Regions from separate parts of the Bradyrhizobium sp. S3.3.6 genome, predicted to be linked through region 1. Evidence: predicted binding sites of a transcription regulator. Region 1 holds the regulator's gene; each other region holds the start of a gene.
The links. The regulator HrcA, encoded in region 1, represses chaperone genes, less so after heat shock. The targets are predictions, from matches to a motif close to GTTAGCACTCNCNNNNNGNGAGTGCTAAC.
Positions count from the first base shown of each region.

Region 1 (3,275 bases):
CGCTTCGGTGCATTCCGGCAAGAAGCCGTTCGAGACCATCGACCTGCCCTACGGCAAGCAGGTGCTGTGGCCCGACCATTGCGTGCAAGGCACCGACGGCGCCTTGCTGTCGAAGGACCTCTCGATCCCGCAGGCCGAGCTCATCATCCGCAAGGGCTTTCACAAGGACGTCGACAGTTATTCGGCGTTCCTCGAAGCCGACGGCAAGACCTCGACCGGACTTGCCGGCTATCTCAAGGGCCGCAAGATCAAGCGCGTCTTCGTGGCGGGTCTCGCCACGGATTTCTGCGTCGCCTGGACCGCGCTCGATGCGCGCAAGGCGGGTTTTGAGGTCTATGTCGTGGAAGACGCCTGCCGCGGCATCGACAATCAGGGCTCGCTCGCGAAGGCCTGGGCCGATATGGCCAAGGCCGGCGTGAAGCGGATTCAGTCTGCGGATATCGCGGCGAGCGCGTAAGGTTTTCGCACGGTCATTCCGGTTCGGCTCACAGAGCCGAACCCGGAAGCTCGAGATTCTCAGGTGCGCAATTGCGCGCCATAGTTCGATGCGTCGCATCGCCCCGGAATGACACCTCAATTTTCAGAACGCGGCTTGACGCCGCTCAGTCCGCCTCGTTGCTGTTCGCCGCGGGCGCGGGCTTGGTGCCACCCTTGGCGACGCCGACCAGCGCCGGTCGCAGCACGCGATCGCCGATGGTGTAGCCGGCCTGCATGACCTGCACCACGGTGCCCGCGGGCACCGACGCATCGGGCACCTCATACATCGCCTGCTGGAAGTTCGGATCGAACTTCTGGCCCTGCGGATCGAACTTCTTCACGCCGTGCTTTTCCAACGCGTTGAGCAGCGAGCGCTCGGTGAGCTCGACGCCTTCGATCAGCGCGATCAGGCCGGGATCGGCGGTGGCACGCGCTTCGGCCGGAACGGCGTCGAGCGCGCGCTGAAGATTGTCGGCAATGTCGAGCACGTCGCGGGCAAAGCCGGTGACGCCGTAGAGCTTGGAGTCAGCGACCTCCCTGGCGGTGCGCTTGCGCAGATTTTCCATCTCGGCCAGCGTCCGCAGCATGCGGTCGCGCGACTCGGCGGCTTCCTTCTGCAGCAATTCCACCGAACCCGGCTCGGGATCGTCGGGCATGATGTAGGGTTTTGACACCACCGGCTCGCCGGTCGCGGCGGTCGTGTCTTCGGGTTGCCGGTCTTGATCGGTCATCGGCTCTCTTTTCAAGCTCGTCTTACGGGATTTTGCTGGCCCGGATATCGTGCTTCGGGCGCTGAAAATCAAGCGCCCGTGATCGGCTCAAATGCCGGTCAGCCCCCCAGCAGGCGGCTGACGATGCGGGCGGCATAGTCCACGGTCGGGATCACACGGGCATAATTCAGCCGCGTCGGCCCGATCACGCCCAGAACGCCGACGATGTGGCCGGCCGCGTCCCGATAGGGCGAGATGATGGTGGAGGAGCCCGACAGCGAGAACAGCTTGTTCTCCGAACCGATGAAAATCCGCACGCCTTCGGCGGTTTCGGCGCGCCCGAGCAGGTCGATCACGCCGCGCTTGGTCTCGAGATCGTCGAACAGCAGCCGCACCCGCTCGAGATCCTCCAGCGCGTGCAAATCCTCCAGCAGATTGGCGTGGCCGCGAACGATGAGCTGGCGGTCTTCATTATCGCCGCCGGACCAGCTCGCAATCCCGGCCGAGATCACCTTTTGCGTCAATTGGTCGAGCTCGGCGCGAGCCTCGCCGAGCGCGGTTTCCAGCTCGAGTCGCGCCTCGGCGAGCGTCCGGCCGCGAATCCGCGAATTGAGGAAGTTGCCGGCTTCGGTGATGGCCGAGGAGGGAACCCCCGGCGGCAGCGTCAGCACGCGATTTTCGACCTGGCCGTCCTCGCCGACCAGGATCACCAGCGCCTTCTCGGGTTCCAGCCGGACGAATTCGATGTGTTTCAGCCGGGTATTCGATTTCGGCGTTAGAACGACAGCAGCGGTGCGGGTGAGACCCGACAGCCGCGTCAGCGCCTGGTCGAGCGCCGCCTCGACCGACTGCGCCTGCCCGACCGAGGTCAGCTGGCTCTGGATCGACTGCCGCTCGGCGTCGTTGAGGTCGCCGACCTGCATCAAGGCGTCGACAAAGAAGCGCAAGCCGAGTTCCGTGGGCAGCCGGCCAGCAGAGGTGTGGGGCGCATAAATCAGGCCGAGATGTTCCAGATCGGCCATGACGTTGCGGACCGAGGCCGGCGACAGCGGCATCGCGATCAGCCGTGAGATGTTGCGCGAGCCCACCGGCTCACCGGTCGCGAGATAGCTTTCGACAATTTGACGAAAGATGTCGCGGGAACGCTCGTTGAGCTGGGCGAGGCCTGCGCGCGGCGCGATCAGATGGATCGGATCGTGATGGGCCACAGGGTAACTCCTCTCAGATGCTGATAATTTGTCCATCCCCGAGGGTTCTGACAAGCGTGGCGTTTGCGGGGTGGAAAACCGGGGGTGAAAAAGCCTTGTCTTCCCCCCTTGCCGCCCACCCTCACCCCACCTACAAGCACCGCGAATAGCCCTTTTCCGAGAGTTTTGGAGGAATTCCCATGCGGCCAAGCCGCCGTGCGCCCGACGAATTGCGCCCCGTGACGCTGGAGCGTGGCGTGGTCAAATATGCGGAAGGCTCCTGCCTCGTGAAGTTCGGCGACACCCATGTGCTGGTCACCGCTACGCTGGAAGACCGTTTGCCTCCCTGGCTGAAGGGCCAGGGCCGCGGCTGGGTCACCGCCGAATACGGCATGCTGCCGCGCGCGACCTCCGAACGCACCCGCCGCGAAGCCGCCGCCGGCAAGCAGAGCGGCCGCACCGTCGAGATTCAGCGCCTGATCGGGCGTTCGTTGCGCACCATCGTCGATCTCGAAGCGCTCGGCGAGCGCCAGATCACGGTCGATTGCGACGTGCTCCAGGCCGACGGCGGCACCCGCACCGCCTCGATCACCGGCGCCTGGGTCGCGCTCGCCGACTGCATCAACTGGATGAAGACGCGCAACATGATCAAGGCCAACGTGATGCGCGACAACGTCGCCGCGATCTCCTGCGGCATCTATCAGGGCAAGCCGGTGCTGGATCTCGACTATGCCGAGGATTCGGAAGCCCAGACCGACGCCAATTTCGTCATGACCGGCGATGGCCGCATCATCGAGGTGCAGGGCACGGCGGAACGCGAGCCGTTTACCCAGGACGAGTTCCTTGCGCTGATCGCCCTGGCGCAAAAGGGCATCGCGCGTCTCGTGGACTTGCAGAAACT
Region 1 is NZ_JBEPOT010000014.1:20,238-23,512, forward strand. Features, by position in the region: gene pncA (bifunctional nicotinamidase/pyrazinamidase) at 1-457, shown strand, start outside; gene grpE (nucleotide exchange factor GrpE) at 603-1,208, opposite strand; gene hrcA (heat-inducible transcriptional repressor HrcA) at 1,307-2,395, opposite strand; gene rph (ribonuclease PH) at 2,575-3,275, shown strand, end outside.

Region 2 (3,275 bases), on a different contig from region 1:
GAGGCAGGCCCGATGCATACCGAGATTATGGCGGAGCTGCGCGCGATCCGCGCACAGATGGCAAGGGGTACTGTGCCCATGTCCGGCAGCGCAGCCATGGCGGCGATCGACGCCTCCACGAACCAGGAGCTTTCCGACGCACGCACGATGCTCGAGACCTATCGGGCCCAGATCGAGCAGTGCGAGAAGCTGAAGGTCGAGCTCGACCTCATCCATGACGCCATCGACCGCACCAAGCGCGAGATCGCGACGCTGCACGGCAAGAGCTTTGACGGCGGCGAAATGGCCAAGGTCAATGGCGAGCTCGGCGCGGTGGTCGGCGGCACCGAACAGGCGACCCAGCAGATCCTCGAAGCCGCGGAGTCGATCGACCAGGCGGCCAGCGCGATGTCCAAGGTGCAATCGGCCGATCAGCAGAAGCGGCTCGCCGACGACATCCAGGAACGCGTCATCTCGATCTTCGAGGCCTGCAACTTCCAGGACCTGACCGGCCAGCGCATCAGCAAGGTCATGGGCACGATGAAGTTCATCGAGCAGCACATCAATGCGATGATGGAAATCTGGGGCGGCGTCGACGCGATCAAGGCCCACGTGCCGGCGCAGGTGGATACCCGCAGCGACGACGACAAGCTGCTCAACGGCCCGAAGCTCGCCGGCGACGTCGGTCACGCCTCGCAGGACGATATCGACGCGCTGTTCGACTAGACTAAGCGACGCGACAGACGGAAAGCAAACGCCGGCGAGAAGCCGGCGTTTTTTCGTCATTGCGAGCGCAGCGGAGCAATCCAGAGTCCCTCCGCGGAACCAGTCTGGACTGCTTCGTCGCACCAGCGCAAAATTGCTTCGCAATTTTGTCGCGGGCTCCTCGCAATGACGAGCGGTTAGAGCTCGGCCCGCCTCACGCCCTCGGCGCGCAGCGGACGTAGACCATGTTGCCGTAGCGGGTGGCGGCGTCCTTGTCGACGAAGCGGGTGATCATGACGCGGCCGTCGAAGGAGACGATCTCGCGGTCCTGCTCGCCCGGCGTCGGGCCGGGGGGGCCGATATAATTCTTGCCGCCCGGCGAGCCCTTCAGCCGCAATTCCTGCGGCGTGGCCTGGTCGGCGAGATGCATGACCACGCCGCCGGAGGTGCCGGCGCCGATCACGTAGGGATTCTTGCACTGGGCGCGCGCGGCCGCCTCGGTGCGGGCGCGGTCGGCCGGGTTCTGGAACGAGGCGAGACCCCAGCGGCCGACGATCTCGTCGCCGCGGATCGAGGCTGGCATTTCCGGCCCGGTGCCCGGCTCGGCCTCGGGCGCCGGCTGGGACGAGGAAAAGGACGGCAGGCTCATGCCGCCGCCGCAGGCGCCGAGCAGCAGCGCCAAGCAAGAGGCCGCCGCCAGATTGGCAACCGTGCGCGCGTGAGCTGAACTGATCATGGCATTCCCCCGAACAAGACCATGGCCGCATCCCTCCCGCAGCCAAGCGCAAAACCGCAGCCGTAGCAATGACGTCTTAATATACGCCCGCGCCGGAATCGAGTTTCCGTAGACACCATCCTATATCCGCCTCACCAATCGCTTAACCACCTTTGCTTGACAGGATCGCAGTCAAGCCATATCCCCTGCGCACTATTAGCACTCGGAAAGACCGATTGCTAAGGGGCGCCGTTTGATCCTCGGGCAGAGGATGGACGGGAGCGCCGCCCTCACCCACTTCCGCTACTTTCGGAAAACTGAGCCTCCAAAGGGAAACGTCATGGCTAAGTCCAAATTTCGTCCGCTGCATGACCGTGTCGTGGTCAAACGTATCGATGCCGAGGAAAAGACCAAGGGCGGCATCATCATCCCCGACACCGCCAAGGAAAAGCCGTCCCAGGGCGAAGTCGTCGCCGTCGGCCCCGGCGGTCGTGACGAGGCTGGCAAGCTGATCCCGATCGACCTCAAGGTCGGCGACCGCGTGCTGTTCGGCAAGTGGTCGGGCACCGAGGTCAAGATCGACAACGAGGAGCTCCTGATCATGAAGGAGTCGGACATCATGGGTGTGATGGCCTAAGGCCAGACGCCTGAACAGCCGCTGAATGCCATGCCCGGATCATCAGGTCCGGGCATCCATCATTCCGCAGCACAGCATCAAACAAGACACATCACGACATAACAGGGATTGCAGACCATGGCTGCCAAGGAAGTCAAGTTTTCCGGAGACGCGCGCGATCGCATGCTGCGCGGTGTCGACATTCTCGCCAACGCCGTCAAGGTGACGCTCGGCCCCAAGGGCCGCAACGTCGTCATCGAGAAGTCGTTCGGCGCACCCCGCATCACCAAGGACGGCGTCACCGTCGCCAAGGAGATCGAGCTCGAGGACAAGTTCGAGAACATGGGCGCCCAGATGGTGCGTGAGGTCGCCTCCAAGACCAACGACCTCGCCGGCGACGGCACCACCACCGCGACCGTGCTGGCCCAGGCCATCGTGCGCGAAGGCGCCAAGGCGGTTGCCGCCGGCATGAACCCGATGGACCTCAAGCGCGGGATCGACATTGCGGTGACGGCCGTGGTCAAGGACATCGAGAAGCGCGCCAAGCCGGTCGCCGCTTCCTCCGAGGTCGCCCAGGTCGGCACCATCTCGGCCAACGGCGACGCCGCCATCGGCAAGATGATCGCGCAGGCGATGCAGAAGGTCGGCAACGAGGGCGTCATCACCGTCGAGGAAAACAAGTCACTCGACACCGAAGTCGACATCGTCGAGGGCATGAAGTTCGACCGCGGCTATCTCAGCCCCTACTTCGTCACCAACCCCGAGAAGATGACCGCCGAGCTCGAGGACGCCTACATCCTCCTGCACGAGAAGAAGCTCTCAGGCCTGCAGGCCATGCTGCCGGTGCTGGAAGCCGTGGTGCAGTCGGGCAAGCCGCTCGTCATCATCGCCGAGGACGTCGAGGGCGAGGCGCTGGCGACCCTGGTCGTCAACCGCCTGCGTGGCGGCCTCAAGGTTGCGGCCGTCAAGGCGCCGGGCTTCGGTGACCGCCGCAAGGCCATGCTGGAAGACCTCGCGATCCTGACCGGTGGCCAGCTGATCTCCGAAGATCTCGGCATGAAGCTCGAGAACGTCACGGTGAAGATGCTCGGTCGTGCCGGCAAGGTCGTGATCGACAAGGAGAACACCACGATCGTCAAGGGCGCCGGCAAGAAGCCGGAGATCGAGGCCCGCATCGGCCAGATCAAGGCCCAGATCGAGGAGACCACCTCGGACTACGACCGTGAGAAGCTTCAGGAGCGTCTCGCCAAACTCGCCGGC
Region 2 is NZ_JBEPOT010000001.1:733,277-736,551, forward strand. Features, by position in the region: gene ABID59_RS03560 (protein phosphatase CheZ) at 1-705, shown strand, start outside; gene ABID59_RS03565 (hypothetical protein) at 899-1,420, opposite strand; gene ABID59_RS03570 (co-chaperone GroES) at 1,740-2,036, shown strand; gene groL (chaperonin GroEL) at 2,154-3,275, shown strand, end outside.
Region 2: a site for HrcA is predicted at 1,615-1,643, ahead of ABID59_RS03570 (co-chaperone GroES). Genes of this name have one in related genera too.

Region 3 (3,275 bases), on a different contig from region 1:
TCCAGGCGCTGCCTTCCTTCATCAAGGTCTCGCCCTGCCCGTCCATGTAGGTCTTCACCCAGCCCTTGAGCACGTAGACCATCTGGAAGTCGACGTCGTGGAAGTGCAGTTTTGAGACCTCGGCAGGATCGCAGGGGCCTTGCAGGCGGATCACATGGGCTTGCGCGAGGCCATGGCTTGCAGCGGCGATGCCGAGGTCGCGGTATTTTGCGTAGGCGCGCAGGCCGTCGGCTTTGAAATCTTCCTCGCGATGGTGGCTGATGGCGATGCGCTGCTTCGGGCGCGCGGGTTTCTTCGTTGCGGCCTTGGTTGTTGTCTTGGCGGGCGTCGTGCGCGCCTTCGCTTTCACGGCTTTGCGCGCGGAGGATCGCGCGGCGGATTTGGCGCCGCTCCGCTTCTTCACCGCAGTCTGGGCTGCGCTGCGCGATTTTGTTTTCTTGCTTGTTTTCTTGCTTGTCTTCTTGGCCATGGGCCGGCCTCCCCTGGTGTTATCGGGAAAGGCTAGCACGGAAACATATCTCGTAGGGTGGGCAAAGCGGGAAGCGTGCCCACCATTGCAAATGGAAGCGCGGAGAGATGGTGGGCACGGCGCGCGAAGTGCGCGCGCCTTTGCCCACCCTACCGCACCGTCCAAGCCCTCAATTCAGCCGGAACACGCCATCCACGGCGCGCAGCTCGGCGGGCTTGATCAGCTTGGAATGCGCGACCGTCACCGAGTGAAGCGGGCCGTCGAGCTTCTCTTCCCAGAACGCCAGGAAATCCTTCAGCGCCGGGAATTTCGGAAACATGTCGTAGTTCTGCCAGACATAGGTCTGAAGCAGCGAAGGATGATCCGGCATCCGATAGAGAATCTGTGCCGTCGTCAGCCCGTAACCCAATAGCTGTTTCCGGAAATCGTCGGAAACGGCGCCCGCCCGCAAGCCCATGCCAACCTCCTTTGCAGGAGCGCATATTCAGGGATGGCTTGCCGGTACGCTGCTGACGAGCCACCCGGTGGAGATGCGCTCACATGAGAGAAATGTGACGCAAACTGACAATCCATCTCAAGCCCAAAAGTTTAACAAGCTGTTGAAATTCAATGCGTTAGCAGCAGACGCGGCTCCGTGCTAATACGGCCCCAAGGGCCCTCCAAGACCGGTTAACGATGGTAAAGGGATTCTGGCAGACAGGCCTTCTGAGTGCCGATTTTTCTGCTAGAAGCCCTTGCCCCCGCAAAATTCCTGTCCTATTTCAGCCTCACCTGTGCTAGCACTCGTGGGCACAGACTGCTAACGCCTAAAAATTCCCATACCGTGCAACTACTTAGGAGGACTGCATGAAATTCCGTCCGCTTCACGACCGCGTCGTGGTCAAGCGCATCGACGCAGAAGAGAAGACCGCCGGCGGCATCATCATTCCCGACACTGCCAAGGAAAAGCCCTCGCAGGGCGAAATCGTCGCCGTCGGCCCTGGTGGCCGCGACGAAGCCGGCAAGCTGATCCCGATCGACCTGAAGGTCGGCGACCGCGTGCTGTTCGGCAAGTGGTCCGGCACCGAGGTCAAGATCGACAATGTCGACCTGCTGATCATGAAGGAAAGCGACATCATGGGCGTCCTCGACGTCCCCGCTTCCAAGAAGAAGGCGGCCTAACAGCCCCCCTCTCTCCCCCAGCTAAACCCCTCAAGGAAAAATCCAGATGTCAGCTAAAGAAGTCAAATTCGGCGTAGATGCGCGCGACAAGATGCTGCGCGGCGTCGACATCCTCGCCAACGCGGTGAAGGTCACGCTCGGTCCCAAGGGTCGCAACGTCGTCCTCGACAAGTCGTTCGGCGCTCCCCGCATCACCAAGGACGGCGTCACCGTCGCCAAGGAGATCGAGCTCGACGACAAGTTCGAGAACATGGGCGCGCAGATGGTGCGCGAAGTCGCCTCCAAGTCCGCCGATGCGGCCGGCGACGGCACCACCACCGCAACCGTTCTCGCGGCTGCGATCGTTCGCGAAGGCGCCAAGTCGGTTGCCGCCGGCATGAACCCGATGGACCTGAAGCGTGGTATCGACCTGGCCGTGGAAGCCGTGGTCGCCGACCTCGTCAAGAACTCCAAGAAGGTCACCTCGAACGACGAGATCGCCCAGGTCGGCACCATCTCGGCCAACGGTGACGCAGAGATCGGCAAGTTCCTCTCCGATGCCATGAAGAAGGTCGGCAACGAGGGGGTCATCACCGTCGAGGAAGCCAAGTCGCTCGAGACCGAGCTCGACGTCGTCGAGGGCATGCAGTTCGACCGCGGCTACATCTCGCCCTACTTCGTCACCAACGCCGACAAGATGCGCGTTGAGATGGACGACGCCTACATCCTCATCAACGAGAAGAAGCTCTCCTCGCTGAACGAGCTGCTCCCGCTGCTCGAGGCCGTGGTGCAGACCGGCAAGCCGCTGATCATCGTCGCCGAGGACGTCGAAGGCGAAGCGCTCGCGACCCTGGTCGTGAACCGTCTGCGCGGCGGCCTGAAGGTCGCGGCCGTCAAGGCTCCGGGCTTCGGCGATCGCCGCAAGGCCATGCTGCAGGACATCGCGATCCTGACCGGCGGCCAGGCGATCTCGGAAGATCTCGGCATCAAGCTCGAGAACGTCACGCTCAACATGCTCGGTCGCGCCAAGAAGGTGATGATCGACAAGGAGAACACCACGATCGTCAACGGCGCCGGCAAGAAGGCCGACATCGAGGCGCGCGTGGCCCAGATCAAGGCGCAGATCGAGGAAACCACCTCGGACTACGACCGTGAGAAGCTCCAGGAGCGTCTCGCCAAGCTCGCAGGCGGCGTCGCGGTGATCCGCGTCGGCGGCGCGACCGAGGTCGAGGTGAAGGAGCGCAAGGATCGCGTTGATGACGCGATGCATGCGACCCGCGCGGCTGTCGAGGAAGGCATCGTCCCGGGCGGCGGCGTCGCCCTGCTCCGTGCTTCCGAGCAGCTCAAGGGCCTGCGCACCAAGAACGACGACCAGAAGACCGGCGTCGAGATCGTGCGCAAGGCGCTCTCCGCGCCCGCTCGCCAGATCGCGATCAACGCCGGTGAAGACGGCTCGGTGATCGTCGGCAAGATCCTGGAGAACAAGACCTACGCTTACGGCTTCGACTCCCAGACCGGCGAGTACGTCAACCTGGTCACCAAGGGCATCATCGACCCGACCAAGGTGGTCCGCACCGCGATCCAGAACGCAGCCTCGGTTGCTGCGCTGCTGATCACCACGGAAGCCATGGTCGCCGAGCTGCCCAAGAAGGGCGGCGCCGGTCCG
Region 3 is NZ_JBEPOT010000004.1:448,330-451,604, forward strand. Features, by position in the region: gene ABID59_RS14815 (cupin domain-containing protein) at 1-469, opposite strand, end outside; gene ABID59_RS14820 (usg protein) at 639-926, opposite strand; gene ABID59_RS14825 (co-chaperone GroES) at 1,316-1,630, shown strand; gene groL (chaperonin GroEL) at 1,677-3,275, shown strand, end outside.
Region 3: a site for HrcA is predicted at 1,245-1,273, ahead of ABID59_RS14825 (co-chaperone GroES). Genes of this name have one in related genera too.